Regions from separate parts of the Sinomonas terrae genome, predicted to be linked through region 1. Evidence: riboswitches for the same ligand, from Rfam matches in the RefSeq annotation. Region 1 holds a riboswitch; the other holds the start of a gene.
What was found. A riboswitch is a leader RNA that binds a small molecule or an ion and turns the genes downstream of it on or off. The one in region 1 is predicted to bind magnesium.
Positions count from the first base shown of each region.

Region 2: linked by a shared signal. The riboswitch ahead of L0M17_RS21950 (NRAMP family divalent metal transporter) and the one ahead of L0M17_RS00435 (Nramp family divalent metal transporter) in region 1 are both predicted to bind magnesium.

Region 1 is NZ_JAKZBV010000001.1:87,590-102,846, forward strand. It holds gene L0M17_RS00390 (penicillin-binding transpeptidase domain-containing protein) at 1-1,400, shown strand, start outside; gene L0M17_RS00395 (MFS transporter) at 1,397-2,644, shown strand; gene L0M17_RS00400 (S53 family peptidase) at 2,656-3,870, opposite strand; gene L0M17_RS00405 (copper resistance CopC family protein) at 3,998-4,594, opposite strand; gene L0M17_RS00410 (DUF1775 domain-containing protein) at 4,591-5,325, opposite strand; gene L0M17_RS00415 (hypothetical protein) at 5,418-6,008, opposite strand; gene L0M17_RS00420 (SDR family NAD(P)-dependent oxidoreductase) at 6,109-6,819, opposite strand; gene L0M17_RS00425 (helix-turn-helix transcriptional regulator) at 6,922-7,764, shown strand; gene L0M17_RS00430 (magnesium transporter MgtE N-terminal domain-containing protein) at 7,803-9,068, opposite strand; gene L0M17_RS00435 (Nramp family divalent metal transporter) at 9,148-10,860, opposite strand; M-box (ykoK) riboswitch at 11,086-11,256, opposite strand; gene L0M17_RS00440 (ABC transporter ATP-binding protein) at 11,420-12,412, shown strand; gene L0M17_RS00445 (ABC transporter permease subunit) at 12,409-13,281, shown strand; gene L0M17_RS00450 (sensor histidine kinase) at 13,304-14,617, shown strand; gene L0M17_RS00455 (response regulator) at 14,614-15,257, shown strand, end outside.
Region 2 is NZ_JAKZBV010000003.1:25,113-40,369, reverse strand. It holds gene L0M17_RS21990 (relaxase/mobilization nuclease domain-containing protein) at 1-685, opposite strand, end outside; gene mobC (plasmid mobilization relaxosome protein MobC) at 685-1,077, opposite strand; gene L0M17_RS21980 (hypothetical protein) at 1,331-1,684, shown strand; gene L0M17_RS21975 (hypothetical protein) at 2,615-3,004, opposite strand; gene L0M17_RS21970 (DUF5677 domain-containing protein) at 3,035-4,192, opposite strand; gene L0M17_RS21965 (NYN domain-containing protein) at 4,313-5,047, shown strand; gene L0M17_RS21960 (hypothetical protein) at 5,331-6,176, shown strand; gene L0M17_RS21955 (hypothetical protein) at 6,625-7,128, opposite strand; M-box (ykoK) riboswitch at 7,291-7,461, shown strand; gene L0M17_RS21950 (NRAMP family divalent metal transporter) at 7,692-9,380, shown strand; gene L0M17_RS21945 (magnesium transporter MgtE N-terminal domain-containing protein) at 9,458-10,723, shown strand; gene L0M17_RS21940 (hypothetical protein) at 10,767-11,129, shown strand; gene L0M17_RS21935 (Nramp family divalent metal transporter) at 11,175-12,533, opposite strand; gene L0M17_RS21930 (DUF1345 domain-containing protein) at 12,734-13,408, shown strand; gene L0M17_RS21925 (hypothetical protein) at 13,489-13,656, opposite strand; gene L0M17_RS21920 (hypothetical protein) at 13,929-14,984, shown strand.

The DNA of each region.
Region 1 (15,257 bases):
TCGTTGGCGTGGACCCCGCCGACTACGCGAAGCAGGTCGCGGCCTCCGGCCCTCAGGCCTTCGTGCAGGCCATCGTTCTGCGAGACACGCCGGACCGGACTCCGACCGACGAGCAGATCGCCGCCATCCCCGGGGCCTTCGCCCTCGGCGACACGTTGCCGCTTGCGTCGACGCGCGAGTTCGCGCGGGCCGTGCTCGGAACCGTCGGCGACGCGACGGCGGAGCAGATCCAGAAGTCGAACGGCGAGCTGAGCGCAGGCGATCAGACCGGGCAGGGCGGGCTCGAGGCACAGTACGACGACCAACTTCGCGGCAAGGACGGCGTGACCGTGCTCGCTGGCCACCCCGACGGAGGGTCGGCGGCCTCGGGCACTCAGCCGGACCAGTCGCGGACACTGTTCACGGCCCCTGCCCAGACGGGGACACCGCTCCGCACCACACTCGACCCGAAGCTCCAGCAGCTCGCCGATGACACGCTCGCCTCGGTCGGGCCGGCGTCGGCCATCGTGGCGATCCGCCCCTCGGACGGCTCCGTGCTCGCCGCCGCGAGCGGCCCGGGAAGCAACGGCTACAACACTGCGATGCTCGGCCAGTACGCGCCCGGCTCGATCTTCAAGACTGTCGATTCGCTCGCCCTCTTCCGCCAGGGCGCGACTCCAGATCTCAAAGTGCAGTGCACTCCTACCCTCACTGTCGACGGGAAGACGTTCCAGAACGCGACGGGCTACCCGGAAGACCATCTCGGCACCATCACGCTCGAGGACGCCTACGCGCACTCGTGCAACACAGCGTTCATCTCTCAGCGCGACAAGGTCTCTCAGGCGCAGCTCCAATCCGCGGCGACATCGCTCGGCCTCGCCATCGATGCCCCACAGCTCGGCACGGACGCGTTCATGGGCTCCGTTCCCGCGACCGCGGGGACGACGGAGCACGCCGCCTCGATGATCGGCCAGGGGCAGATTCTCATGTCGCCGCTCTCGGCCGCCGTCATGGCCGCGTCCGTTCAGAAGGGGGGCCTCGTCTCGCCGCGGCTCGTCCTGAACACGGGCGAAAGCAAGCCGGCCACTCCGAGCGCATCGGCCACCCCGAGCGCCTCACCGAGCCCCGCGCAGGCGAACGATAAACCCATCACGGCAGCCGAGGCGGCCCCTCTGCAGGCGATGATGCGAGCCGTGGTGACGAGCGGCCACGCAGGCTTCCTGCTTTCTGTCCCTGGAGCCCCCGTCGGAGCAAAGACCGGCACCGCCGAGTTCGGAAGCGACAACCCACCCAAGACCCACGCGTGGATCATCGGGGTCCATGGAGATCTGTCGGTCGCCGTATTCGTGGACGAGGGCGGCCTTGGCGCAACCATCTCGGGCCCGCTTCTGACCAACTTCCTCACCAAGGCGAGCCAATGACCCGCGAAGGTGAGCAGAACTTGGCCGTCGGTTCCGAGGTGCCGGTGGACCGGCCCGCGGTGCGGCGGGCGGCAATCGCAACGTTCATCATCTTCGCCACCAACGGCTTCATCTTCGCGAGCTGGGCAGCGCGAATCCCCGCGGTCACCCAGACCCTCAGGCTCTCAACCGGCGAGATGGGCCTCGTCCTGCTCGTCGGGGCCATCGGCTCGCTGTGCTCGATGCCTCTCGTCGGCCCCATTTCAAACCGAGTCGGAATCGTCCGGACCGTGCGCCTCGGAGGGCTCTTGGCCGTCCTCGCGGGCGGCCTGCTCGCACTCGGCCTGCTGATCGTGTCCGTGCTGGTCGTCGCCATCGGCCTTGCCCTGTTCGGGATCGGAATCGCCCTCTGGGACGTCGGCCAGAACATCGAGGGGGCGGACGTCGAGCACCGGCTCGGTCGGACCATCATGCCGCAGTTCCATGCGGGCTTCAGCGGCGGAGCGTTCCTGGGCGCCATCGTCGGGGCGGCCCTCAGCGCACTGGGTGTGCCGCTCCCGCTGCACCTCGCGGCGATCATGGTCGCCGTCGTCATCATCATGATCTTGGTCCCCCGGCACTTCCTGCCGCTCACCGCGCATGCCGCGACGGAGGCTTCCGCGGACGACGGCGCACTGTCGGCTACCGAAGGCAAGGAACCTCGCGGGGCACGTGCCGCCTGGACGGACACGCGCACGCTGCTGATCGGCGTCGTCGTCCTCGGGGCAACGCTCACGGAAGGCGCAGGCAACGACTGGATCGCGAAGGGTTCGGTCGACGGCCTCGGCACGAGCCAGTCTGGGGGCGCGGCGCTCTTCGCGCTCTTCGTCGGCGCCATGACCCTCGCTCGCTGGTTCGGCGGCCGCGTCATCGACAAGCTGGGCCGCGTCGTCGCCCTGCGCCTGAGCATGGTCTCGGCACTCATCGGCCTCGCGGTCTACTCGCTCGCGGGCTCCTACTGGTTTGCCGCCGTCGGCGCTCTCCTCTGGGGCCTGGGCGCGGCGCTCGCGTTCCCGATGGGAATGTCCGCCGCGTCGGACGATCCACGGCACGCAGCCGCCCGCGTCTCAGTGGTGGCGACGATCGGGTATATCGCGTTCCTCGCAGGCCCACCGTTCCTGGGCTTCCTCGGCGACCACGTCGGCCTCCGGCACGCCCTCCTCGCGATCCTCGTGCCCATCGCGGTCTCGCTCGTGCTCGCGGGGGCCACGCGCAGGCGCGATTGAGCGCGTCCCGGTCAGAAGCCCGCCACGCCGTCAGGCGTTCCGAGGCCCGTCGGCCCGTCCCACCCGGTGCGCGCGGTGCACCACTGCGACGGCGAGCACGTGCCGTTGCTGCCGGCGCTGACGTCGAACAGGCTGCCGGCATGTGCGTAGGGCACTGAGTTCGCGTACGTACCCGTAGCCTTCGAGCCCGTGTTCCCGCTCAAGGCGTACACCGAGGCGATGATCGGCGAGGCCTCACTCGTGCCGCCGAACTGGCCCCAGGTCGAATTCGCGCTCGAGGTCGGGTAGTAGACCGCGAGGCCGCCGTAGTTGGGGTCTGAAACCGCGGCGACGTCGTTCATCGCACGCCCGCCGCAGCCCGTGTTGTCAGCCGAGGCCGCCTGCAGCGTGGTGTTGAGGCTCGAGCAGCCGGAGCCCGTGCCGCTCCACACCGACTCGCTCCAGCCCCGCGGGTTGGACGCAGCGACGAGCGAGGTGCCGCCCACAGCGGTCACGTAGCTCGACGAGGCGGGGTAGGAAGCGCCCTGATAACCGTTGTCGCCCGCGCTCGCAGTCACCGCGATCCCCGGGAAGTTGTAGTACTTCCCGTAGGTCGAATCAGCTGCATCGGATCCGCCGTAGCTGTTCGAGATGGCGACGACGCCCGGCAGCTTTGCGGCCGTCTGGACGGCCGTGCCGAGATCGCTGAACGAGGCGGTGTTGGCCTGCAGCACTACGATCTTGCAGTCCGGACACGCCGCGGAGACGGCGTCGACGTCGAGTGACTGCTCTTGGGCCCAGCCGAGGTTGAACCGGGGAAGCCTCGTGCCACCGGTCTCATTGACGACGCGGAGGCAGCCGTCGGACGTGGTGCAAGCGGGGAGGCCGAACTGCGAGCGGTACGTCGCGAGGTCGCGCGCGAGGTTCGGGTAGCCGTACGCGTCGACGATTGCGACCGTTCGTCCACCAGAGGCCGTCCCCGCCAGGTGGTATGCGCTCTGGAGCTGGGAGGGCCTGAGGCCGGTCGACGGCGGAGCGCTCGCATTCGAGATGACGTGCCCCGAGGGATCCACTGCCTGCCGGGCGGTGCAGGCCGCATCGCCCGCCCGCGGCGTCGCACACACCTGGATGGAGCGATCACCGCGGGCAGGCGCGCCGGGCGCCGCCCATGCTGGTGCCGAGCTCACGGCGAGACCCGCAACCAACAGCAGGGCCGACCCTGCGGCTGACAAGATTCTTCTCTTCACCGACGTCCCCTTTGTCCAGTGACCGCTGAATCTATGACAGCAGAGGTCAACACGGTCTGCTGGACTGTCGCAGACCGGAATGCGGATCACAAGACGCGGAGGACTATTCCCAGCCGATTCCCAGCTTCTATTCCTGCGCGGCTCGGGCGAGGGATCGGCGCACGAACCAAGCAAGGGCCGCGATCACGAGGACCACGACCACGCCGACGGGGATCGTCCAGACGGGGAAGCCGCCCGAAGAATCCGAGGCCGCCGCCGACGACGGCGTTGCAGCCGACGACGGCGTTGCAGGCGCCGTCGCATTGTTGCCGTTCGTCGCTTCCGTGCTCGAGGTTCCGCCGCCTGCTGCCTTCGCCGTGAACGTGAAGGTCCCCTCGATCGGATGGGAATCCGAGGAGACCACCCGCCACACGACCGTGTACTTCCCTGCGGGCGCTCCTGGCTTGATCGCCTGGGTGACGTTGTTGTCGACGACTGTCGCCGCGCCGTCGGCCTGATTCGTCCCGCTCGCGTCCTTGACCTGGATCTCGGTGCCGATCGCGATGGGCGTGTGGTCGTAGGTCAGGACCACGGAATGGGGCACGGCTGTGACCGTCGAGCCGTCGGCCGGGTTCGTTGTCTCGAGCACGTCGTGCGCCTGAGCGGCTGCGGCGGGCAGGGCGAGGCCGGCGGCCATCCCCAGGACGGCGACGGCCCGCAGGAGGACGCGGATGGGGCTTCTCATTTGGCTTCCTTCCGTCGGCCGCTGAGGACGAGGCCGAGTGCGGCTGCTCCGAGGATCACGCCGATCGCGCCGAGGATGAGTCCCCAGGTGCCAGCCGCATCGCTCGTCTGGGAAGCCGGGGTCGCAGTGCCTGCGCCCTGGGCCACGGGAGTCGCGCTCGGTGCCGGGCTCGCGTCGTCGGCCGGCGTCGTCGTGAACGAGGGGGCGGGGTGATCCGGCTCGGGCTGGCCGGCCTGCTGGATCTGGTTCCAGTTGACCACGCGGCCGTCCGTGTAGGTCTGGATGGCGGGCAGGACGATCTTGGTCCCCGCCGCGGGAAGGATGCCGACGGAGAGCGAGAAGGACTGGTACTCGTTCGGGCCGATCTCGTGCGACGCATCGTTCGCCGTCCACACGACCGAGGTCGGGGCCTTCGTGACCGTCGAACCGTCGATCGTCACCGGCTTCGGCAGCGTCGTCGTCGTGACCTGCGCCGTCCAGCCCTCGATGGGCTTGACCGAGACCGAGGTGAAGGGCGTGTCGGTCGGCAGCTTGACCTCGAGCTTGTTGGTCTTCGCTGTAGCGGACTCGTTCGGCATGTTGAACGTGAGGTGGGTGAAGCCGTTGGCGGCCGGATCGTCGGGGTCCACGCTGACGTGGGCGGAGGCGGCAGCAGCGCCGGTCGCGATGAGCGCTGCGGTGGCGACGGCGGTGCCGAACGCCTTCAGTCCGCGGCGAATGGTCTTGTTCATGATGATGGTTGGCCTTCAGTCTCACCGGGCACGGGTGCGCCCGGGCGAACGGATGGGGAACCCGCCACGAGCGGCGGGCGGTTGGGCCCGTCTCAGGAGACGGTGAAGGCCGACGGCGGTCCGCGCCGTGCGGGCAGGCGCAGACTGCGCCACGCCCGGGGGAGTGCCGCCTCGGTGAAGGCCGGGACGGAGGGCCTGGCGAGCGGGGTGATCGCGACGAGAAGCCGAACGAGCGGACGGAACCAGCCCAGGAGGGCCCACACCGCCGACTCGCCGCGGGCAAGGAGCAGTGCAGTCAGGACCGTCGCGATCGCATGCGCGAGCAGCATCGCGGTGCTGTCGCTGTGGGTGTGCCCGCCCGCGGCCGATTCCCCGAGCACACCGAGCACGTGGACGTGTCCCGCGTTCGGCCCGAGGGCGGCCGTGGTCGAGGCCGAGACGGAGAGGGCATTGAACGCATCGTGCAGCCCGAACTGCCCCGCGCCGAGCACGGCGAGCATGATCGGAGCCGAGATCCTGCGCCCCGCGAGGGCTATGACCGGAAGGGTGACGAGGGCGAGGACGCCTGTGACGATGAGCGGATCCGGCAGACTCCCGCCGCCCGCAGTGTGGGCGCCCGCGGCGAGCAGCACTGTCGTGAGGGCGACGACGACGGCGCGCGAGAGCCTGAACAGCGCACGCATGCTCGCACCACCTCTCGCCAGAACCTCGGGGACGACTCCTACTGTACGGAGGCGAGCGGTGCGACGCGGAATTCAGCGTTGGGATCGCGCGACGCGGCGACTACCACGGCAGGATGCCTGCGTCCTCGTGGAAGGTGCCGGTGGGCCCGTCCGGGCCGATCGTGGCGAGCTTTGCCACAATCTCCGCGCTCTCCGCTGCAGGGCGGCCGGGATGGCTGCCCGCCCCGCCGCCGCCGAGTTCGGTCGCGGTGATGCCGGGCTCGACGGCGTTGAATTTCACCTCCGGCACGGCGCGCGAGTACTGCACAGTGATCATCGAGACGGCCGCCTTGCTCGACCCGTACACGATCGAGGGGAAGCGGGAGGCCGGGCGGGACGGCTCGTGCACGGCCCAGAACGAGCCCAAGGCGCTCGAGACGTTGACGACGACGGGATTCGGCGACTTCCGCAGCAGCGGCAGGGCGGCCTCGGTGACCCGGATGATGCCGACGGCGTTCGCGTCGAACACCTCGAGGGCGCTGGGGCCGTCGAGGGCCTCCGCGCGGCCGCTCTGGGAGCGCTTGGCGATGCCGGCGTTGTTGACGAGGACATCAAGGCCGCCGTCTGCCTCGATCTGGGCAAGGGCTGCTGCGACGGAGGCGTCGTCGGTGACGTCGAGCTGGACGAACCTGGCACCGAACTCTTCGGCGGTGGCTTCTCCGCGTGCTTTGTCCCGAGCGCCAACGTAGACGGTGTGTCCTGCGGCGACGAGCAGACGGGCGGTTTCCTTGCCGAGGCCCTTGTTCGCCCCGGTGACAAGCGTTGTGGTCATGAATTCACCTTCCGCCTCACAGGCGGAGTTAGGCAGTCGTCTGGTTTTCGTAGGAACGGCAGGGCTAGGAAAAGGCCGCAAGCCGGATGGCAGACTGGGTGGGTGGAGCGCGAGGAGTTCGGGCAGACCGTGCGCCGGTGGCGCGACCGGGTGTCCCCTGACGTCGTCGGGCTGCCGCTAGGCGGCCGACGGCGCGCCGTCGGCCTGCGCCGCGAGGAGCTCGCCGCACTGGCTGGCATCTCGGTCGACTACCTCACCCGCCTCGAGCAGGGCCGAGCCACCAAGCCCTCGGGCCAAGTCGTCGAGGCGCTCGCTCGCGCGCTGCGCCTCTCAGACCCCGAGCGCGTGCTGCTCTTCCGGCTCAGCGGCCAGCAGGCTCCCGGCCGCGGGTCCGTCTCCCAACGGATCCCGCCCAGCGTCCAGCGGCTCCTCGACCGGCTCTCGGGCAATCCCATAGTCGTCTACGACGCGGTCTGGAACCTGATCGCCACCAACTCCGCCTACGAGGCGCTTACCGGTGCCTCGGCTTGGCGGGGCATCGAACGAAACGGGGTCTGGCGCAACGTCGTCGGCCCCGGCCCGGTCGCCGTACTAACCCCGGACGAGCTCGCCGAGCAGCAGGAAGCGCTCGTGGGCGACCTTCGCATGACCGCGGCCAGATACCCGGATGATCAGAGCGTCCGCCGCCTCGTCGCCGAGCTTCGCAGGCAGAGCCCGCGTTTCGCCGAGCTGTGGGATTCGGCCGCCCTTCCCTCGCGCCAGGACACATCACGGAAGAAGTTCATCGACCACCCGGAAGTCGGTCGCATCGGGCTCGACTGCGACACCCTCGTCGTCGCTGGCGATGACCTGCGGATCATGGTCTATTCCGCTGAACCGGGCAGCGAGGACGCAGATCGCCTTGCCCTCGCGATCGTGCTCGGCACGCAGTCACTCATGGGCTAGACCCGGCCCTCCGGGGGCGGGCAGACCGGCCAGAAGCCTCAGCCCTCCGAGCCCGTATCCCGGTGGTTCGACTCGCGGCGCGACCAGTCCTCGGGAATTGCGGCCTCGAGGGCATCGTCCACGGTGATGACGCCGATGATCCGGTGGTCCTCGGAGAGGACGGGCATGGCGAGGAGGTTGAAGTCGGCCATGCGGGTGGTCACGTCGACGACGTCGTCGGTCGCCTTGGCGACCACCACGTCGTCGTCCGCAACCTCGGCGAGCACGCTCGCGGCGTCGGCCTGCACCGCTTGGACGAGGCTGAGCGCACCTGCCAGCGTGCCGTCCGTGGCGAGGGTGTAGATCATCGTGAGCGCCTGAGGCTGGAGCAGGTGGGCTCCACGGACGGCCGTGAGGGCGTCGGCGACTGTCGCAGTGGCCGGAAGCGCGAGGAATTCCGTTCCCATGAGGCCGCCGGCTGTGAGGTCGTGGTAGCCGAGGAGCCGGTGGATCACGCTGCGCTGCGGCTCGGGTAGGAGGTCGAGGACGGGGAGGCGCCGTTCCTGGGGGAGGTCCATGAGGGCGTCGGCGGCGTCGTCGGCCTGCATGCGGGACAGGACCTCGGCGACCTCGTCGTCGGAGCGGTCCCGGAAGAGCTCGGATTGGCGGTCCTCGTCGAGTTCTTCGAAGACGTCGGCCTCGAGCTCGGGATCCTCGTGGACCTGGGCGAGGAGCTCGTTCTGCTCGTGCTCGGTGGCCTCTTCGATGATGTCGGCGATCTGGGCTGGCTTCAACTCAGGGATGCGGCCGGTGGCCATACGGATCTGGGCGGATTCGGCATGGCCGATGAGCGGTTCGAAGTCCTTCCAGTCCCGCGGCGCGTGTGCGGAGTGGCGCGGCCCGAGGCTGAGCCATCGCCGGCGGTGGACGTCGAGGCCGGTGGCGGCCCAGCCGTCGAGGACGGGGGAGAGCTGCACGTCGTACGCCTTGACGAATGCGACGCGGGAGACGTCGATGAGTCGGTGTCCCAAGACGTCCTCCGAGAGGAGCACCTCGCCTTCGCGGCGGCGGAACTCGCGTAGGTCTACCGTGCTCACTCCGAGCTGGACCTTCCCGGGGGCGAGGGCCGCAAGGTCGGCGGCGGAGACGAAGACATGGGCGCCTCCCACAGCGACGACGAGGCCGGTCACCAGCGGATAGCCGTCATGGCGCAGCCGGACGATAAGGTCCGAAAGGGTGCCCATTCGATGCCCGTCAGAGTCCGTCACTGGTTGGCGCAGGAGCACCGAGAGCGAGATGGAGGCGGTCTGGGCGGCGGTGGTCATCGGGTGCCTTTCAGTGCACAGTGCTGGTGCGTCTCGAGGCGACTGTACGTCACTCCGGGGTGGGCTGGGAGGAGGCCTCTCAGGCTGCGCCGAGGGCGAGCTGGACCACGCGTACTACGACAAGGACCATCGCCACGATCAGGTAGACCCACAGCACTCCCAGGCCGAGGCGTCGAGTGAGAGAGAGCTGCGGACGCTCGAGGAGGGCCAGCGGCGGCATCCGCCAAGTGAGTCGCTGGGAGCGGTCGACGGCGGGCCCCACCGCGATCTGGCCCCTCGCCCGGGCACGGATCCTGAGGGCGCCGAATGCTGCAGCGGCGAGGACGGCCACCACCACGCCGCCGATGAGGATCTCGATGATGGCGCTGCCGTCGATCGCCGGGAACAGCGTCGCGGCGGTCAGGACCACGGAGAGGATCACGAGGATCGCGATGACGATCGAGGTGAAGACGTTCATCGCCTTGCCGTTGACCCATGGGCCCATGACGGCCTTGTCATTGCAGAGCAGCAGGAGGAACAGGGTCGCGGAGGGCAGCAGGACGCCCGCCAGGACTTGGACGCCGACCGTGAGGAGCCCGAGAGGGCTGCCCGGGATGATGACGACGATCGCCGAGACGAGGATGATGCCCGCGAAGGCGGCGTAGAAGCCCTTGGCCTCACTCACCTTGCGGTGCAGTGAGTGCTTGAGGCCGAGGACATCGCCGAGCGCGTAGGAGGTCGAGAGGCCCACGGCGGCGGCCCCGATGATCGAGGCGTCGATGAGCGCGAGGGCGAACAGGATGCCCGCGAGGTGACCGACGTACTTCCCGAGGCCTTCAGCGACGCCTCCCGCGTCGGTGAACTGCCCGAACTCAGGGCGGCCGGCGAAGGTGAAGGCAGTGAACGAGATGATCGCGCCCGCCGCGATCACCACGATGACGATCCCGATCCACAGATCGGCCTTCTCGTACTTCATGTAGCGCGGGGTGATGCGCTTGTCGATGACGTAGGACTGTTGGAAGAACAGCTGCCAGGGGGCGATGGTCGTGCCGACGATCGCAATGATCAGGAGGGTCACGTCCGAGATGCTCGATCCAGCGGGCACGCCCGGGACGAGGAAGCCGTGGGCGATCTGGCCGTAGTCGGGTCCGGACATGAAGAAGATCGGCACGAGCAGGAGCGAACCGAACACCAGGACCATGCAGACGCGCTCGAAGCGCTGGAACGAGCCAGTGCTCGTGGCCCCGACCACCACGAGGGCGGCGACGATCACACCTGGGATCTTGGGGACCCCGAGGTAGGTCAGTCCGATGCTGATGCCGATGAACTCGGTCACGATGGTGAGCGCGTTGAGGATGAACAGGTCAATCACGCTGAACGCGCCCCAGAACTTGCCGAAGCGCTCCACGATGAGCCGCGCGTGGCCCACGCCGGTCACAGCTCCGAGCCGGAGCACCATCTCCTGGTTCACGTACAGCACCGGAACGAGGAGCAGGAGAGTCCACAGGAGGCCCGTGCCATAGTTCTGCCCGGCCTGCGTGTATGTGCCGAACGCCCCGGCATCGTTGTCGCCGACCATGACGATGAGGCCCGGCCCAATGATGGCCAGGAGGGTCTTGAGGCGCACCTTCCAGCTCGACTGGGCCGAGGACTCGTCGAGACGGATCGTGCCGAAGGCACCCTTGATGTCACCGACGTGCGCGGCATCGAGCACGGCTGAAGTGCTCGAGGTCTGGTTGCTGTGTTGGCTCGGCTGCGGCGTCCGCGCCTTGGCGGCGGGACGACGGGCACGGTTCAAAGAGGTCTTGGTCATCAGGACCGGCTTCCTCCCAGCGGTGGCCGGGGATCGTGAAGCGGGCACGCCGAGGGGCCCAGTCGGGGGCCGTCATCGGCGTGCGGGTGGGGGAAGACGTGCAGCTGGAGGATGAATCCAGTCAGAATGCGCGCAGGGAGGTACTACTGTCGCCGCTTGACAAGGCGAACCACCTCCTGCGCATCGTCTTCACGTGCCTGGGGAGGCCCCGGGCAGACTGCCCGGGGTGCCCTTCCTCGTAAGACCTTTGGCACTTCGCGTCGTGACCCTCTCTGGGAGGGAGCCAATCGGGGTTGCCCCTTAGCCCGGGGCAGCCTGTCCTGACCGGTGGCGTCTCTCGACGTTTAGGGTCGCTGGCTTGTATCCGCGAAGGAGCCTCAGCTAACGAACGGCACCTTGCGTGGACATGATACATGCCGGACCTCGGAGCGCAATTCAGAAAGGCTGCTTTCCCTTAGTCCTCGAGGAGGATGCTGGCCACACAGGTTCATCCCACGGAGCGTCGCGCGGCGGCCCCGCCGGTCCTAGCGTGGAATCGTCAGCTATCTCAGGAGGGGACATGATCCAGGCGACCGACCTGGCGAAGGTCTACGGTGCCAAGACTGCGGTCGATGGCGTCACGTTCACGGTTCAGCCCGGCCGAGTGACTGGGTTCCTCGGGCCGAACGGTGCCGGCAAGTCCACGACAATGCGGATGATCATGGGCCTCGACGCCCCTACACGCGGCACAGTTACGGTCAACGGGTCGCCGTACCCGAAGCACCGGGCCCCACTGCGTGAGATCGGCGCGCTGCTCGAGGCTCGCGCTGTACACCCCGGCCGCACCGCCTACAGCCACCTTTCGGCACTGGCGGCGACCCACGGCATCCCCTCGCAGCGGGTCAACGAGGTCATCGAGATGACCGGACTCGGTGCCGTCGCCAAGAAGAAGGTCAAAGGCTTCTCGCTGGGCATGGGGCAGCGCCTTGGCATCGCGGCTGCCCTCCTGGGCGACCCACAGGTCGTGGTCCTCGACGAACCGGTCAACGGCCTCGACCCCGAGGGGGTCGTGTGGGTGCGAAATCTCGTGAAGTACCTCGCAAGCGAGGGCCGCACGGTGTTCCTCTCGAGCCACCTCATGAGCGAGATGGCGCAGACCGCGGACCACCTCATCGTGATCGGACGGGGCCGCATCCTCGCCGATGCGCCGATTGACGACGTCATTTCGAGCCAAGGCAAGGCCCGGACTCGGCTCCGTACCGATCGCCCCGAAGAGTTCTCACGCCTTCTCGCACGCTCGGGAGTGACCATCCAGGCTCCTGAGCACGAGGTCCTCGAAGTGGGCGGCCTCGATCCTCGGACCATCGCCCAGACCGCGCTCGACCACCAGATCCTCGTCTACGAGCTGACCCCGCTCCAAGCCTCGCTCGAGGAGGCCTACATGCAGCTCACGAAGGACGACGTGGAATACCGCTCGCATGACGCGAGCCACCACGAGGAACCGCCGGCATCCAGCCCCAGTGGGGCGCTCGGGACAAAGGCTGCCCATGAGACACAGGAGGCAACGCGATGAGCACGGCAGTCGAAACCAACCGCCGCTCGGCTGCTCCCGAGGAGGGACTCGCGGGACCGAACTTCTTGCGTGTCCTCAATTCGGAGCGGATCAAGTTCCTCTCGCTCCTTTCGACGCGCATCCTGCTGCTGTGCGGCGTCGTCCTCCTCGTCGGCTTCGCCGCGCTCCAGGCGTGGGGCATCGGACAAGTCACGTCCGCTGCCCACAACGGTGGCCCCGGGGGTCCGCGAGCGGAGGCCTTGGATACGACGTCGGCCGTCCTGCACCTCCCAGCCGGCGGCGTCTCGTTCGCACAGCTCATCGTCGGCGCGCTCGCAGTCCTCATGATCAGCTCGGAGTTCACCACGGGCATGTCGCGCGCGACCTTCGCAGCCGTTCCAACACGCTGGCCCGTCCTCGCAGCGAAAGGCGTGTACGCCGTCGTCGTCGGCTTTGTGCTCACGTACGTCGGCGCCTACATCGGCGGGCTTGTCGCACAGCCAATCCTCGCGAACTACAACCTCCACCTCGACATGGCGAGTGGGGAAGTGCAGCGGTTCATGCTCCTCAATGCGGCCTACGTCGCGGCCGTGGCCCTCATGGGTCTGGCCCTCGGGGCGCTCCTGCGGAACTCGGCCGGAGCGATCGTGACCCTTGTGGCGCTTCTGTTCGTGCTGCCGATCATCTTCCAGCTCATCCCCGGCGACTTCTTCACCGAGGCCCGCAAGTACCTGCCGACCAACGCCGCGGACGCGATGTTCGAGGCAGGCTCCAGCAGTGCCCTCAATACCGCCTACCTCGAGCCTTGGCAGGGCACGCTCGTCCTCGTGGCGTACGTCGTCGCCCTGCTCGGCGCCGGGTTCGTCACACTCCGGCAGCGGGACGTGTGACGAACGGACCACAATGGACATCATGTCCCGCGTGATCAAGACGGGAGGTGCGCAGCCTGCGGGCGGCGCACCTCCCGCAGGCGTTCCTGGCGCTGCGTCTCGGCCTGCAGGGACTTCGCCCGCGCCACAGGGCATGGCCGGCCCCACCACAGCCCTGCCAGCCAGACGCGGCCGCCTTCGCCAGTTCCTGTATGAGCACCCGCTCGCAATGGACGGGCTCGTCGTGTTCTCGAGCGCCGTGCTCTCCCTCAGCGCCCTCATCGAAGAGGGACGGGGCGGGTTCTGGTGGCAATTCGCCGTCGTGCTCCTCTCGCAGGCAGCGCTCATGTTGCGCCGCCGGGCGCCGTGGCCACTCCTGGGCGGCATCGTCGCGGCGGACGCGATCGTCCTGTTCGCCACTCCTGAGCTCGGCAGCATGGGCGCAGCCGTCTGGTTCGCGCTGTACGTCGTCGCGCTCCGCCTTCGCACCGTCTGGGCGCTCGTCGTCGCAGTAGCCTCGAGCCTTCCCGCCGGCGCGTACTTTGCGTTTGTCTACCGGCCGGGGGAGGAGTTCCTCGCCCAGCACGGACCCTTCATCGGCCTCGTGGCATCCGTTTCGGTGATCCTCTCGAACCTCGTCGCGACGGGCGTCGGCATTGTGGTCCGCGGGAACCGCATCCACCAGGCCGAGGTGCGCGCGTGGGCGATTCGGCGGGCCCAACTCGCTTCTGTGCAGGAACGCAACCGGATCGCCCGCGAGATGCACGACGTCGTCGCCCACTCACTCACCGTCATGGTGGCTCTGAGCGATGGGGCCGCGCGCGCTCTCGATCGTGATCCCGACAGGGCGCGCTCCGTGCTCGGTGAACTCTCAAGCACCGGCCGGGCGGCGCTAGCGGACATGCGCCGCGTCCTGGGAGTCCTTCGCGCAGACGGCGGCGCGGTCGGCCGGGAACCCACGCCCGGCGGACTGCAGGCCCTGGTCGACGGCTTTCGGACGGCTGGCCTGCCGGTTGTCCTGACGCAGGAGGGGGAGAGCCTTCCCGACGACGCCGCGTTTGAGCTCGCCGTCTTCCGCATCGTCCAGGAATCGCTCACCAACGTCCTCCGGTACGCGAGGGGCGTGGGGCGCGTGGACGTCCTCGTTGCCCGGGACGCGAATGCCGTACGCGTGCGGGTCGACAACGACGGCGGCACTGCGCCTGACGGCGTCGACCCGGCCCTTGGAACCGGCGGCGGCCTTGCCGGGATGCGGGAGCGCGCCGCGATCTTCGGCGGTTCGCTGACGGCTGGGCCGCGCCCGGGCGGAGGCTGGCGCGTGGAAGCGGAGTTGCACTGGACGGAAGGGGACCGATGACAACGGATCCGGAAGGCCTCTCGGCTCCGGATGAGCGGACTCTCCGCCTCCTGCTCGTCGACGATCAGCCTCTCCTGCGCGTCGGGTTCCGCTTGGTCCTCGAGTCCGAGGAAGGCATCGAGGTGGTCGGCGAGGCCGGGGACGGTGCCGAGGCGGTGCGGCTCACGCGGGAGCTCGCGCCCGACGTCGTGCTCATGGACGTCCGCATGCCCAGGATGGACGGGATCGAGGCCACCCGCCTCATCGCGGCGGCTCAGTCCCCGGCACGGGTCATCATTCTCACGACGTTCGATCTCGACGAATACGCCTTCGCCGGCCTCCAGGCGGGCGCGTCTGCGTTTCTCCTCAAGGATGTCGCCCCGGCCGACCTCGTGCAGGCAGTCCGTCTCGTGGCCAGCGGGGACGCGGTTGTCAGCCCGCGCGTGACCCAGCGGCTCCTCGAGACTTACGTCAGGGCGACCGCGAACGGAGGAAGTCGCGCCACCGAAGCGCAGCCCGACCCGCTCCTCCGAGAGCTCACTCCCCGCGAACTCGAGGTGCTGCGCGCCATCTGCGAGGGACTCAGCAACGCCGAGGTCGCCCACCGGCTGTACCTCTCCGAGGCTACGGTCAAGAGCCACGTGCGGCGCATCCTCTCGAA
Region 2 (15,257 bases), on a different contig from region 1:
TGCCGGTGCGGCGCAGGCGGCGGACGAACTCGGCCTCGTCCATGCTCGCAGTGGACGCGGCACGGAGCGCGCGTTGGAGGCGGTCGCGGTCCAGCTCGGGGGCGCCCTTGGCGTTGGCGCGTTCGCGCTCCTTGGGGTGGTAGCCGCGCTCGGAATGGACACCCCGGACGACGCGCAGCCCGTGCTCGGCTTCGAGCTCGGCGCAGGCGGCCTGGGCGCGTCTGAAGTCGTTGTGCTGGCTCCACCGGGTGCCGTCCTCGCGCACCATCGAGACCGCGAGGTGGATGTGGTCGTTGCCGGCTTTGCTGGGTCCGTGGTGGATCGCGATCCACCGGCACGGCGGCTTCCCGTCGGCCCCGGTGAAGCCCATCCTCTCCGCGAAGCCGTGGGCGATCTTCCCCCATGCCTCGTCGTCGAGCTGGCCCTCGTCGGCGGGCAGGCTCAGCGAGATGTGGAGGACGTGCTTGGCGCCGGGCTTGCCGGCGCCGAAGACGGCCTTGGGGATGTCCATCTCGCGTCCCAGCTTCAGGGCCGACTCTGCATCGAGCGGCTGCCCGGCCTCGGCGCCGACGATGATGTCGGAGGCGGCGACCAGGCGTTGGTCCCTGTGCTCGTTCGCGCGGCCCGGGCCCACGAGGTAGTTGATGAGTCCGACCATCCGCTCGCCCTTGGTGACGTTCGGCATCACGGGCGCATCACCTGCATCACGGCCTCGTCGATCCGGGCCATGAGCCGGCGCGCCGCCGCCACTGCCGCAGCGGCGTCCTCGGGGAATTCACCGGTCGCGTTGGCGTGGCGGGCGATCTGGTTGACGTTGTTCGACACCGCACCCAGAAGAGTGCGGATTCCCAGCAGCTCCGCCGCCAGATTCCGCCGGTCGTGGGCGGTCTCTCCCGCCTCGGCGAAGGCTCCTTCGAACAGCAGCCGCGGGACGCTCACGTTCGCCTGAGAGGCGCGCACGATCAGTGCGGCCTTCTCGGCCTCGGTGACGTAGACATCGATCCTCTTCGACCGCCCACCCGGGGTGTTGTCGCGGCGCGACTTGCCCAAACGATGAACCGTCTTCGACTCGGCCACGACCACTCCCTCCCCTGTCAGCGCAGCGACCCCGAATGTCGGGGACCCAGACGCCAGTCTGGCAAAGGAGCCAGCGCAAGCGCGCGACGACACGCCATTTACCCCCGGGTAAATGTATAGCTTGCTCCTCCCCGGGGGGGGTCTGAGGTTTTTGAAACCGTTGGACAAGTGGTCCCGGAACCCCCGACCCCAGGTCGGTCTCTGCGGCGCGTCAGCCCAAGGTGCCCGCGGCCCCAGCGCATAGGGTTGCCGCATGGACATCGAGCAGATCGAAGCCGCCGCCCAGCGGAAGCTGGAAGAAGACCGCCATGCCAGGGTGACCTCCGTGAAGGCCTACGCCGAAGCAGCCAAGCGAGTCGCCGACCTGCGGGCAGACCTGAAGGCAGCAGAGCGCCAGCACCTCGCCGCACACCGTCAAGCCGTAAAGCTGGGCTGGTCGGAACCGGACCTGAAGGCCTTCGGGATCGAAGCCCCGACCATCAGCGTCGGCGGACGCCCCCGGAAGGCGAAAACCTCCTCAGAATCCCGCCCCGCCAAGGACACGGAAGAAGAGCCCTCCGTGCAGCCTCCGACCACTGCCGACGAGCCGGCCAGCCCTGAAGGGTAGGGGCAGCACGTAGCCGAGTGGGCAACACTCATCGCCGCCCTCCTGGGCGGCAGCGGCCTGTCCGCGATCCTGGCGAGCTTCGCACCTTTCCGACGCTCGCACAGGCTACGCAATCGTCTCGAAGAGATCGACGCCGCCGCGAAACTGGTCAAGGCAGAAACCGCTGAAGCCCGCGCCCTAGAAGTAGCGCGCACGAAGATCGCCTTGGAAATCGCAGCAACAGCATTGGATCGCAGGCCGAACCACCGACTAGCAGTCTCATGGACCTTCCTCTGCGCCATGGGATACGCCATCTTCATGGTCGTGCGTGGCATCATCGGTGGACCGCCACCCAAGATCGGTTTCGCCGACAACCAATCAATCATTTGGGGCATGGCAGTCTTCGACCTTGCCCTCTTCGGATTCACCGCAACCGCCATAGTGCGCGGCACCGCGCGGCACCGCGCGGCACCGCGCACGCTTCATCCTCATGCTGGCAGACAGCCCATGGAAGGAACGCAGGGTCCTCGGATCGTCCCTCGTGCGACCAACCGTGAGTTTCCGGGAAATCCTCTCGAGGAAGAATCTCAGAGACGTCGAAAGAGCCCTATTGAGGGAGCCTCAGCGGAAGGGCCGAGGCCCCGCAGAAGAAGACCTGGACAGCGCCAAGATGGCCGAGAATCCTTCCTGACCTCTCGTCCCCATGTGCACAGCAAAAGCTCCATCGCTCCGCGGCTTTTCCTGCACACGCGTGGACGACAGGAACCGCCCCACCGCCTGCCCACAGCGGCCAGCCCCCTTAGCTCCGATCCTCGCCTGCCGCTGCCGGCCGCCGTGGACAGCCTCGAACCGCCGCGGGTCACCAGACACCGGTTGCTCCGAAACTGGAATGGTCACGTGTGTTGGAGGGGAGAGCGGTTCAGACCCGGTCGGGCGGGGGGGGCGAAGCGGCTACTTCTCCACGGAGACGTCGAGGCGTTTGATATCGTCGATCGCCGCCTGCCGAAGGCTCTTCGCTGCTTCAGCCAGGGCATCGGCTTCGGCATCGACCCTTTTGGCGTATTCGGTTCCGCTCTCCTGGAACTCGTTCCGCACGCTTCGGATGTAAGCGTCCATCGCGATGTAGGCGTCACCCGCCGCACTCAGCACACCTTCGGCGCCGTCTTCAAGGGTCGCCGCGGCCTGAACCTCGACAGCCCGGTTGATTGCCTTCATCAGGAGCCGGTCGTGCCGCTTGTCGCGCGTCTCCTTCGTCTCCCCCGAGTAGACGAAGGCCTTCTCGCGCCTGACGAGCTCGACCGCATGGGAGAAGTCGACGTAAGGGACGTAGAGAGCGCGCAATCGCGCCAGTTTGTCATCCTCCGACGCCGTTCATCCGCAAGGGCCGCGCGCCTGTTCTCGTGCCGTTGGGTGAAGAGCACTCCGAGGAACGCCGCGGCGCCGCCGAATACCGCTCCGATGGCTCCGCTGATGAGGGACCAGAGCGGATCCGGGCCGCCTGGATAGTTCACGATCACCGAGGCAGCAAAAAGCACCCCTCAATCTACTTCCCGGACCATCTCGAACAGCAAAGCCAGCGCCGGTGTAAGAGCCACTCGGAGCGCTGGCACACACTGCAGGCGTGCGCGAGACGGGCCCGCTGTCGCCGTCAACGAGCAACAAGTCTCTCAACCGCAACCACGACCCGGGCGAAGGCAGATCTGCAGGCAGGAAGGATCTAGCCCTGCCCCTTCTGAGCTCTCGTTTTCTTCTTGTCCGCTGCAGGCGCCTTCGCGAATTCCATTGGTACCCGATCTTCCTCTCGGCCTGTTCGATTTGCGACTTCAGGCTTCCTTTGCCGTCGATGAGGTTGCACACCTTCATCGCCGCGAGCAGCATGCAGAGTGCTGTGCCGAGCCATGACTCGTGTCCTCGGAGCTTTGCGTGGGGGGCGAAGGCCAGCCCGGGTGGTTCGCTGATCCCTTCCAGGTAGAAATCCCCGAGGCCCATCCCGGCGTGGCTGTAGGTGCTCAGCAGCCGCCAGTGGACGTAGATCTGGAGACCGCCGACGATGTGGCGGCATCTTTGCTCGAATGAGGGAAGGTCGATGTCGAGTGTTGCCAGGACGCCGTCTATCTCGTCGATGTCGGACTGGCCGAATCCTTCGGCCTCGGTCTCGACCAAGTTCGCGAAGGCGGCCCGCCTCTGCCGGAAGCCTTCTTTGATGATCGCCCTGGCATTGCTCGGCTCGAGGTAGAGCCAGATCGCGGTCATGGCGTTCTCGACCATGAGTCGGATCAGCGGCATCGCGTGGAGCATCCGGTCCTTCTCGGAGAGCTCGATGACGGTCCGCATCAGGTTGACCACATGGTTCGCGAAGCTCCAGATGAACGGGCCACCGCTTTGGATGTCGAACTCGGACTTCATGTTGAAGGGCTTCTCCCGCGACCGGTCCCAATGGCCGATCATCTTGCGGGCGTAAGCGCGCATCTCTGAGAGATCGGAGAAGCGCTCGTGCATGGCTGCTGCGTTGTAGATCTGGTCGCTCAACCTGACACTTCCGTTCTCGGCGTAGCTGGCGGCGGTGCGACTGCCCCGAGGATCCGCAGCCGGCCGCGGGTCCACTGGTGCCGAGTTCATGATCCAGCCACTGCTGGCAGAATCCATGGAATGAAGATCGGCGTGTACATCGACGGGTACAACCTCTACTACGGGGGCAGAGGCCTCTGCGGCCGTGGGACCGCCGGGTGGAGGTGGCTCGATGTGAGGGCACTGGCCGGCAACGTGATCACAGCCGCCTCGGGGTGGTCCACGCCGCATGACCTGCATGTCGTGTACTGCACGGCCAGGATCAAGGGTCGGGGCAACACCTCGGGTCAGAAGGACCAGGACGTCTACCTCCGTGCTCTGAATGCCAGCGGCGCAGTGGACGTGTTCGAGTACGGCACGTACGTCGAGAGGATCGCGACCAGCCCTCTGGCCACTGCAGGCAAGGGCGGGCGTCCGATAATCAGCCAGGCAACCTGGCCGCTTATGGTCAGGGACAACACAAACGGCGACGTTCCCGGAGCGACCTTCATCGCCTCCGTATCCAGGCGAGAGGAGAAGGGCAGCGATGTGAATGTGGCGACTCACCTTCTCCTCGACGTCCTGCGGCAGAACGTGGACGCTGCCGTCGTCGTCAGCAACGACAGTGACCTGAAGAAGCCAATCGAAGTTGCCCGCGACTCCGTCCCAGTGGGCCTGGTCAACCCCACCAAGAACTATCCAGCCGGCGCCTTAAACGGGGACCCAAACGCGGGACCAGGCGGTCATTGGTGGTACCAGCTGACAGCAACAGACCTGCGCAGAGCCCAGATGCCGGCCTCGCTCGGTCCCAAGATCACGCGTCCGAACGGCTGGTAAGTCAGGCAGATGGCAAAAATAAACCCGACCCCAGAGGGGTCGGGCGGTATGCATCAATAGTAACGCAGTGTTAGTGAAGGTCCAGTCCAAGCGCCTGAACGACTCGCCCCTCGCAATCGGCGCCAGCAGTGCCTTCGATCGGAGACAGACTGACAACGAAGCCCTCCTATGGCCTCGCGGCTCAACCGCACGCCCCTGCCCCAGCCCTTCCAGCTCTCCGACTTGCGGCAAGATGGTCACCAAACGGAGCGGACCAGCAGAGGTTCTCGGAACAGGGGGAATCATGATCGAGATGAACCGGCACCCAGTCGACTTGACCAACTGGGATAAGGAAGAGGACCCCTTCTATTTCGAGATCTACGGTGAGACTGAACCTCTCGTCAGCCTTGCGGCAGCCGAAGTCCTCCCCCCGCCCAATGAAGTCGACAAAGGTGGGCGGACATATGAGTACTGGTGGACTCTCGGGCACACAGGATCCGCGCCGGAGCACCACCACCTTTGGCCCGAACGTCCAAGCGATGAGCCTATCTGGAAGCACCTTGAAGACACCGCGGCCCGCGTCTACCTGTATTTCCCCGTTGAGAAGGGCTGGCGCATCAACGAGATCACATCAAGCGTGAAATACCTCAGCCCTGTCGCAAATCAAGCGGCCTGGACCGAAAAAGCCGCCGCAGAATGGAGCAAGCTGCAGCCCGTCGTCAACGGTGCGGCGACGATCGCATCTGGTCTTGGTGTCGTCCCCGTAGTCGGCCCAGCCGCAGCGCTTGCCGCGCCGGCTTTGGCTGCATTGGCGAAGCTTCAGATCGGCAGCGTCCCCCCGGACGTCAAAGGGTTTGAATGGTCGGCAGGCAAGGTGACTTTCGCTTCCAAGGAACACGGATTGATGCAGGGCGTGATGTGGACGCTGCCAAGGCAGATGTTCGAGCTGCTCGGTGGAAGACTGACCGGCAGCGTAGCGGTCACATTCATTCCGGCTCAGATGCAGAGCCGAGGTGGCAGTGAGGGGGCGAATCTCCAGCCAGCCCCTGTGTTGGGCCATGCCGTGGTCTACGCCGACGGACGGCAGCGATGGAGCCCAGGCAGCAACCACTTCGTCGAGTTGATGCTCTCCCCGAAGGAAGCCTCCTAAGTTGAATGCCGCCGGTGCAGCTGCCGCACACCGGCTTTGTCATGGGGGAGGCAGCATAAGAAGGTGTCCTGTCAAAGGTTCCTTTGATGGGACCGCTGGCCATCACCTTCGACCCTCTCGACGCTTGCCCGGAAAGTTGTGGACTTGATCGCTGTTTGGCGGTGATCTGTGATCGCTAAATGGCGGCCTACTGCGGTGAGCCGATCCCTTCGGGGGCACCTGAAGCGCCCTGGCGAGCACTGGTCCCATCAATGTGTCTCACGCCGCTCATCCCAGAAGAAGCGGAGTTCTGCCCTTGATGGGACGGGTCGCGACGTCTTCGATCGCAATAGCTTGCGAGACGTTCAGGTTATGAGTCGAATTGGAGGTGTGGCATTGAGCTGAGGTGCCGGTCTCCTGTAGATCGCGAACAGGACGAGCACATACAGCGCTCCCCGGGCTTCCGGGTCTACTCGCTTATGGCAACCTCAATCGGCTGCCAAGTCTCAATCAAGTGCAGACTGTCTGTTATGCGAGTGAGGCCTCTGCGCGCTGGCCGCAGCGACTTCCGGAGGGCAACGGAAAGGTATTCTGCGGGCTTCATCTTGACGAGGAGTTCGTCGAGTTGTGCGCTCACGACATCGATTCCTGCCAGCTGGTTGATCATCGTGTTGTAACTGGCGGCAAAGTCTGGGCTGACGGAAGACAACTCGACTGCAATACGTCGCAGTCGCTGCATGTCCACATCAAGCTCCTTTGTCGTGTTGAACATGCGTTCACCGATCTCACTGACCCGCTCCGCAGGTTCCTTGAACGCTCGCGCTGCGCGTAAGCTCCAAGCCTGCATTTGTTGAACAGTCTGGCCTTCACCCGGTGTGGGGCTCGTGGTCGCCCTACCGAGTGCCTCGATGGCTGGCGCCATGTCTTGACTCGTGCGCGTGAGCTCGCTGATCGCAGTCTCGATAGTGCCCATGAGCTCTGCGAGGCCTGGGGTATCGTCATCGTCGTCCTCGTCTTGGTCACGCCCGTCAGGTGACAGGGACCTGCCGCGGCGGTCTCGATCGCGACGCTGAGCCACAGCGGCGCCTCGGTGGGGAGGACGGTCCACGCTTGTGCGGGTATCATGTGGACGCAAGGTGCCGTTCGTTAGCTGAGGCTCCTTCGCGGAAACAAGCCAGCGACCCCAAACGTCGAGAGACGCCTCCGGTCAGGACAGGCTGCCCCGGATCCAAGGGGCAACCCCGATTGGCTCCCTCCTTCGAGGGTCACGACGCGAAGTGCCAAAGGTCTTACGAGGAAGGGCACCCCGGGCGCCCTGCCCGGGGCCAGCCCAGGCATGTGGGAAGCGACGTGCAGGAGGTGGTTCGCCTTGTCGAGCGGCGATAGTAGTACCTCCTCGCGCACCCGCTGACCCGCAGTCCGGCCAGCGCACTTCCCCCTGTCCTTTCTGCATGCCGACCATGGCCTTGGCCTGGCGCGTTCGGCGTGCCCGCTTCACCGGTCCCCGGCTGCCGCCGGGAGGAAGCAGGTCATCCCATGCCCAAGACGAACCCCACCCACCGCCGCCCCTCGCCGCCGGGACCCTCACAGACAGCTGTGGCCAGCTCGGCTGTGCTCGACTCCGCCCACGTGGGGGACATCCAAGGCGCCTTCGGCACGATCCGCTTGGACGACGCCTCGGTCCAGTCGAGCTGGAAGGCGCGCCTGAAGACCCTCCTGGCCATCATCGGGCCGGGCCTGATCGTTATGGTCGGCGACAACGACGCGGGCGCCTTCGGCACCTACACCCAGGCCGGCCAGGACTACGGCACGAGCCTGCTGTGGACGCTCCTTCTCCTGGTTCCCGTGCTGTACGTGAACCAGGAGATGGTGCTCAGGCTCGGAGCTGTGACCGGCGTGGGGCACGCCCGGCTCATCGTGGAGCGCTTCGGAAAGTTCTGGGGCGCGTTCAGCGTGATCGATCTGTTCATCCTCAACGCCCTAACGATCGTCACGGAGTTCATCGGCATCAGCATCGGCCTCTCGTACCTTGGCGTCCCCAAGATCCCCGGGGTGATCGTCGCCGCCCTCGTGGTCGTCGGCGCTACGAGCACCGGCTCGTTCCAGCGCTTCGAGCGCGTGTGCATGGTCCTCGTGTTCGGCTCGCTGCTGCTCGTGCCCATCTTCTTCATGTCCTCCCCGGACTATGGCCAGATCGCCCAGGGCTTCCTCATCCCCGGTGTGCCCTCGGGGTCGAGCATCTCGGATGTGACCCTCCTGATCATCGCGATCGTCGGCACGACCATCGCCCCGTGGCAGCTGTTCTTCCAGCAGTCCTACGTCATCGACAAGCGCATCACCCCGCGCTACATCAAGTACGAGAAGGCCGATCTCTGGATCGGGATCGTCATCGTGGTGATAGCGGCTGGGGCCATCATTTCCTGCACCGCCTTCACCTTCGCCGGCCGCCCCGAGTTCGGCCAGTTCACCGACGCCGGAGGCGTTGCCGAAGGCCTGGGGAAGTACGTCGGCCACCTTGCGGGGATCCTGTTCGCCCTGGCCCTGATCGACGCCTCGATCATCGGAGCCGCGGCCGTGGGCCTCTCGACCTCGTACGCGCTCGGCGACGTCCTCGGGCTCAAGCACTCCCTGCACCGCAAGGTCAGCGAGGCCAAGGGCTTCTACGCCGCCTTCGCCGGCATCATCCTCATCTCCGCGATCGTCGTCGTCATTCCCGGCAGCCCGCTCGGGCTCCTCACGGTGGGTGTCCAGGTCCTCGCCGGCGTGCTGCTGCCCTCTGCGACCTTGTTCCTCCTGCTGCTGTGCAACGACAGGGCCGTCATGGGCCCGTGGGTCAACGGGAAGGCGATGAACATCTTCACGTCGATCGTCATCGCGATCCTCGTGATCCTCTCCGTCGTCCTCACCGCCGCAACGCTGTTCCCCGGCATTGATGGCGGAGCGATCATCGGGATCCTCATCGGAGGCGTGGTCTTGGCCGTCCTCGCGGCCGCGATACTCGGAACCCTCAGGCTCCGAGCCCGGGCAACGGGCCAGATCGCGGCCGAGCCCGCCGTCGACCGCTCCCAGCGGCTCACTTGGCGCATGCCCCCGCTCGCCCTGCTCGAACGCCCGCAGCTCTCACTCACCCGCCGCCTCGGCCTCGGAGTGCTCTGGGTGTACCTGATCGTGGCGATGATCCTCGTCGTCGTCCGCGTCGTCCAGCTCGCCCTCGGCAGCGCCTGACCCACCTCCTCACCAGCGCGCGCGGGGTGACGTACAGTCGCCTCGAGAAGCCACCGAAGTGCACCGAAAGGCACCCGATGACCACCGCAGCACCCACCGCCGCCGTCTCCCTCTCCGCCCTGCTGCGCCAGCCCGTGACCGACTCCGACGGGCACCGCATGGGCAGCCTGGCCGACCTGATCGTCCGCCTCCGCCACGACGACTACCCCCTCGTCACCGGGCTCGTCGTCGCCGTCGGCGGCACACGCGTGTTCGTCTCCGCCGCCGACCTGGCCGCCCTCGCGCCAGACCGGATCCAGCTCGCCGTGAGCACCGTTGACCTGCGCGAGTTCCGCCGCCGCGAAGGCGAAGTGCTCCTGTCCGAGGACGTCCTGGGACACCGCCTCATCGACGTCTCCCGCGCAGCGTTCGTCAAGGCCTACGACATCCAGCTCACCCCAGTCCTGGACGGCTGGGCAGCCACCGGCCTCGACGTCCACCGCCGCCGCTGGCTCAGCCTCGGCCCGCGCCACGCGGCCCACCCGCCCCGGGACTGGAAGGACTTCGAGCCCCTCATCGGCCACGCCGAGTCCGCCCAGGTGCGTCTGGCCACAGGCCGCATCCCCGAGCTCAAGCCAGCCCAGATCGCCGACATCATCGAGGAGGCCAACGAGCACGAGCAGGACGAGCTCCTCGCCCAAGTCCACGAGGACCCCGAGCTCGAGGCCGACGTCTTCGAAGAACTCGACGAGGACTCCCAGTCCGAACTGTTCAAGGACCGCTCCGACGCCGAAGTCGCCGAAGTCCTGGCCCGCATGCAGGCCGACGACGCCGCCGACGCACTCATGGACCTGCCCCAGGAACGGCGGGTCCCCGTGCTCGACCTCCTGCCCGAGCCCCAGCGCTCCCGCGTCCACAGGCTGCTCGGCTACCACGACCTCACCGCCGGGGGCCTGATGGGCACCGACTTCCTGGCCCTGCCTTCCACCGCCACGGTCGCCGATGCCTTCACCGCCGTCCGCGGCGCCCGGCTCGTCCAGCCGCAGGCCCTCACCACGATCTACACCCTCGCTCCAGACGGCGCGCTCGAGGGCGCACTCACCCTGGTCAAGGCAGTCCAGGCCGACCCCGGCCTCACCCTCGCCGAGGTCGCCGACCTGGACGTCGTGGTCGCCTCCCCGGGAGACGACGTCATAGACGTCACGACACGGATGGCCGACTTCAACCTCCTCACCATGCCCGTCATCTCCGAGGACCGGCACATCCTAGGGCTGATCACCGTCGACGACGCCCTCGAGGCCGCCATCCCGCAGGACTGGTCGCGCCGCGAGTCGAACCACCGGGAGACCGGCTCCGAGAGCTGAAGGCCTCTGGCGGGGCAGGCCGCCTCGGAGGACAGTGGGCCGTATGGATGAGAGGGGGCTGAGCCGCAGACCGCGCGAACGGCCAAGCCTGCGCGTCCTGCTCGTGCCCCGCCTGCTCGCACGCGGCCTTCCCGACTGGGAAGTGTCACGCTTCACGGGGGTCCCGGCCGCGCTCGTGGAGCTCATCGCACAGGAGGAACCCGTCCCTGCGGCGGCCTGCACTTTCCTGCCTCCCCGGTCACGGCAGCCCTCCAGCCGTACTCGCCGCCCGGGAAAAGCAGTCCTGCGGCTGGCGACCCTCGCGGTCTACGCCGCCGGCTGCGCCCTGACCGTCCTCTGGCACCAGCCAATCATGCCCCTCGCCGTCGCCGCCGCCGCCCTGATCTCCCCGCACCCGCGCTCATGAGGACGCACGTCAGGCACTGCGAGATAGCTTGAACTCCGCTGCCGGTCACGATCCCTGGCCGGTGAGCGTCGTCCATACCCCGACCGCGCCGGCGACCGCCATGATCCCTGCGGTGGCCCAGCCGATGGTGGCTGCCACTTTGCCGTTGGCGTAGTCGCCCATGATCTTCCGGTCGCCGGAGACGAGCATGGTCACGATCAGGAACGGGGCGGCTGCGATCCCGTTGACGACCGCGACCAAGACCAGCAGCCCGATGGGGTCGCTCAGGAAGAGGGCGAGGATGATCCCGCCGACGATCCCGACGCCGAGGAGGCTGTAGAAGACCCTGGCGTTGCGGGGGCTGCGGTCGAAGCCCCACCGGGTGCCCAGCAGGCCGGCGAGGCCAACCGAGGCCGAGCCGGCCAGGACGGGGATGGCCAGGAACCCGGTGCCGATGAACCCGATCGAGAACAGCGCCTTCGCCGCCGGCCCTGCGATCGGCTCGAGTGCCTTGGCCGCGTCGGCGGCGCTGCTGATCTGGGTGCCGTTCTGCCCGAGAGTGGCGGCGCTGGCCGCGATGATCGCGAACATGACCAGGACCGAGAAGAACATGCCGGTGAAGACGTCGGCGCGGGCCGAGTGCAGCTTCTGCCGCGCCAGCCTGTCGTCCCGGTCGGGGAGTGCGACGGGGTGCTGGCCACCGAGGTCCTCGGCCCGCATCTCCTCGACCCGGTGGGCGGACTGCCAGAAGAACAGGTAGGGCGAGATGGTCGTGCCGAGCACGCCGACGAGCAGGCCGAGATAGTCCCAGCTCCAGCGGAACTGGAAGCCAGCCAGGCCTGCGAGGACATCGCCCCAGTCGACCTTGGCGACGAACAGGACGCCAACGTAGGCAAGGAGGGCAAGGCACAGCCACTTGAACACCTTGGCGATGACGGCGAAGGACCCCGTCATCAAGGTCAGGGCGATGGCGACACCGGCGACGGCGGCCCAGAGGTGGTCGGGTCCGGCGCCAAGGAGTTCCATGCCCTGCCCCATCGCCATCAGGTCCGCGGCGATGTTCAGGGTGTTGGCCACCAGCAAGGCCACGACCAGGATCCCGATGACGATGCGCGGCCTCCGGGAGAACTTCCGCCGGACCAGGGTCCCCAGGCTCTCCCCCGTGGCAAGGGCCGTCCTGTCGGAGATCTCCTGGACGGCGATCATCATCGGCAGCGTCACCGGAGCCGTCCAGAGCATCCCGTTGCCGAAGCTCGCCCCCGCCTGGGCGTAGGTTGCCACACCCGAGGGGTCGTCGTCAGCCGCCCCGGTCACCAGGCCAGGGCCCAGCAGCCTCACGTACTGCCGGAACCGCCCCTCCTGCACCGTCTCCCGGCCGGCCTCGTGGACCAGATCCTCCCGACTGCCGCCTTCCCCGCCTGCCACCCGCGACCTCCTCCGCCGAATCCAGCCTTCCCGAGATGCACATTCCCCCGGACCGGGGCAGAGCAAGCACCATTGCCCCGCTCCGTCCGGGCCCCGGAGCCTGAGTCTCCGGGTCGAGGTCAGCCGGAGGGGGCGCTGGCAGGGCGGCGAGGCGGCCGCGGCGGGTGAGCACCCAGGGCTGGGTGTGCCATGATCGGCGCATGGACGCTTCTGCGGTCTCAGAGGAACAGCACCGCGACTTCGACTCGGTCGCCCACCATTCCCGGCTCCGGCTGGCCGTGATGCTCGCCGTGGGCCTGGGCACGGCGCTGCTGGTGGGCCTGACGGAGAACTGGGCCTACGCCCCGGCGCTTGGCTGGGCGGCCGCCTCGGCCACCTACCTGGTCTGGGTCTGGGCCGTCATCGGCCGGCTCGGTCCCGCAGCGACTGCGGCGCACGCCCGCCGCGAGGACCCGGGCCGGGCCTTCTCCGACGCCCTCGTCCTGGCCGCGACCGTGGCCAGCTTCGCCGGGGTCGCCCTGATCCTGCTGGATGCCTCCAACGCCCAGGGGCACGCCAAGGAGGCGATCGTGGCCCTGGCGCTGGGCAGCATCGCCCTGTCCTGGTTCCTGGTCCACACCCTCTTCGCCCTCCGGTACGCCTCGATCTACTACCGGGACCGGGCAGGGGTCGACTTCAACGAGGACAAGCCGCCGCGGTACATGGACTTCGCCTACCTCTCCTTCACCGTCGGGATGACCTTCCAGGTCTCCGACACCGACCTGAAGACCGACGCGATCCGCGGCACCGCCCTGCGCCAGGCCCTCCTGTCCTACCTCCTCGGAGCGATCGTCCTGGCCACCACCATCAACCTCGTCTCCGGCCTCACCCACTAGGAGCCCGGACCGGCCCGCGCGGGCCGGCGGCCCGGTCGTCGACAACCCTTGGGATCCGCTTCAGCTGGCTTCCCCTGCCGTCACCGGCAATCCATGCCCTCGGGCATGTCGGCCGCTCCACACCGCCTCACAACCGCCGCGGCAGCCGTCCGGACGTTGCCGAACGTCACGCGCGTCGATCGCAGGGCCGGGACGTCGGCGCCCTCGGCTGGGGCGGCGGGGGCCGTCCGGGTCATGCCGCTGGGCATTGCTCTCGTCCTCGTCCGGCACCTCCAGCCCGGGCAGGGCGCCCCCGACAGGCAGCGCAGCGCCGCTGCCCGAGCACGCGGCCCCCGCTGCCCTGGCGCTGCCCGGCCCAAGACCGGGGACTGGTCAACGAACAGGTCCGGGGAGGCCGCGTCCGCCGCCGTCGTGCCGTTCACCTTCCGGCAACCCGGGGCGTATATGTTCGCACCCGTCTGTGTTCGGACCCGTCCGCCCCCGCCACGGCTGCGGCAGCCCCCTTCAAGGAGATCCCCCGGTGAAGAAGACCCAACTCGCAAGCGTCGTCGGCGCCGTGGCCCTAGCCGCGGCGGGAGGAATCGGCACCCTGGCGGCTGCCGCTCCCGCCGAGGCGGCCGGACCCGCCCTGCACTCCCGCGTGATCCTGGACGGCAAGGCACACGGCTGGTCCTCCCCCGACGACGTGACGTTCATCGGCCCGCACATCTTCGTGGGCTTCCAGAACGGTGTGCCCTCCGACGGCCCCGCCGCCGGGACCCCGCAGCAGAGCACCCTGGTGGAGATGAAGCCCAGCGGGCAGATCGAGCAGACCTGGAACATCACCGGCAAGATCGACGGCCTCGGCGCCGACGCAGCCAACAGCCGTGTCCTCCTGACCGTGAACGAAGACAGCAACAGCAGCCTGTACACCGTGAACCTCGACGGAGCCATCCAGCACTACACCTACGACGAGGCCCTCCCCCACGGCGGCGGGACCGACGCCGTCAGCGTCTTCCACGGCGCCATCTACACCAGCGCCTCGAACCCCTCCGGCGGCCCCGCCCTGTACCGCATCACCCTCAAGGACAACGGCGTCGCCCACGTCGAGAACACCGCGATCAACACCGACAGCACCGCCGCCGTCGCCAACGCCGGCCACTCCGGCACCGCCCAGCTCGCCCTGACCGACCCGGACTCGAACACCGTCGTCCCAGCCGCCGCCCAACGCTTCGGCGGGGACTTCATGCTCGACGCCCAGGGCGACCAGCAGGCCGTCTTCGCCCCCAGCCTGGCCCCCGGCGCGCCGCTGCAGGTGCTGAACCTGGCCCAATCGGTCGACGACACCACCTTCGCCACCCACGAGGGCGGCAGGCTGGTCGTGACCGACTCCCACGCCGACACCGTGGACATCGTCGACGGCCCCCTCGTCCGAGGCGCCGCGTACACCGCGGTCACCCCGGGCAACGCGAACACCCCGCCCGTCCCCACCCCGGCGAACTACCTCGCCCGCCTGAACCTGAACGACGGAACCCTCGCCCCGCTGGCGATCTCCGGCACCAGCGTCGTCCCCCACGGCGTGACCTACATGCCCTGAACCAAACCCCGCACTGGACCGCAGGCCCCGAACCGACGCTACGCCGGTCCGAGGCCTGCACCGTCCCCGCCGCCGCACCGCGCGGCCTCCACCCCAGGGTGTCGAGCGGAGCCGGTCCAGCATCCCAGGAGCCCAAGAACCCGGCAGCCTCACGTTCCGGACCATCGAGGCCCAGAGATCCACGGCAGCCCGTGTGAACTTCAGTGGACCCTTAGGCCCTCTGCGATCGCTCGGTGCCCCATAACCAGACTTCGCGTCGTCTTGGATGGCTAG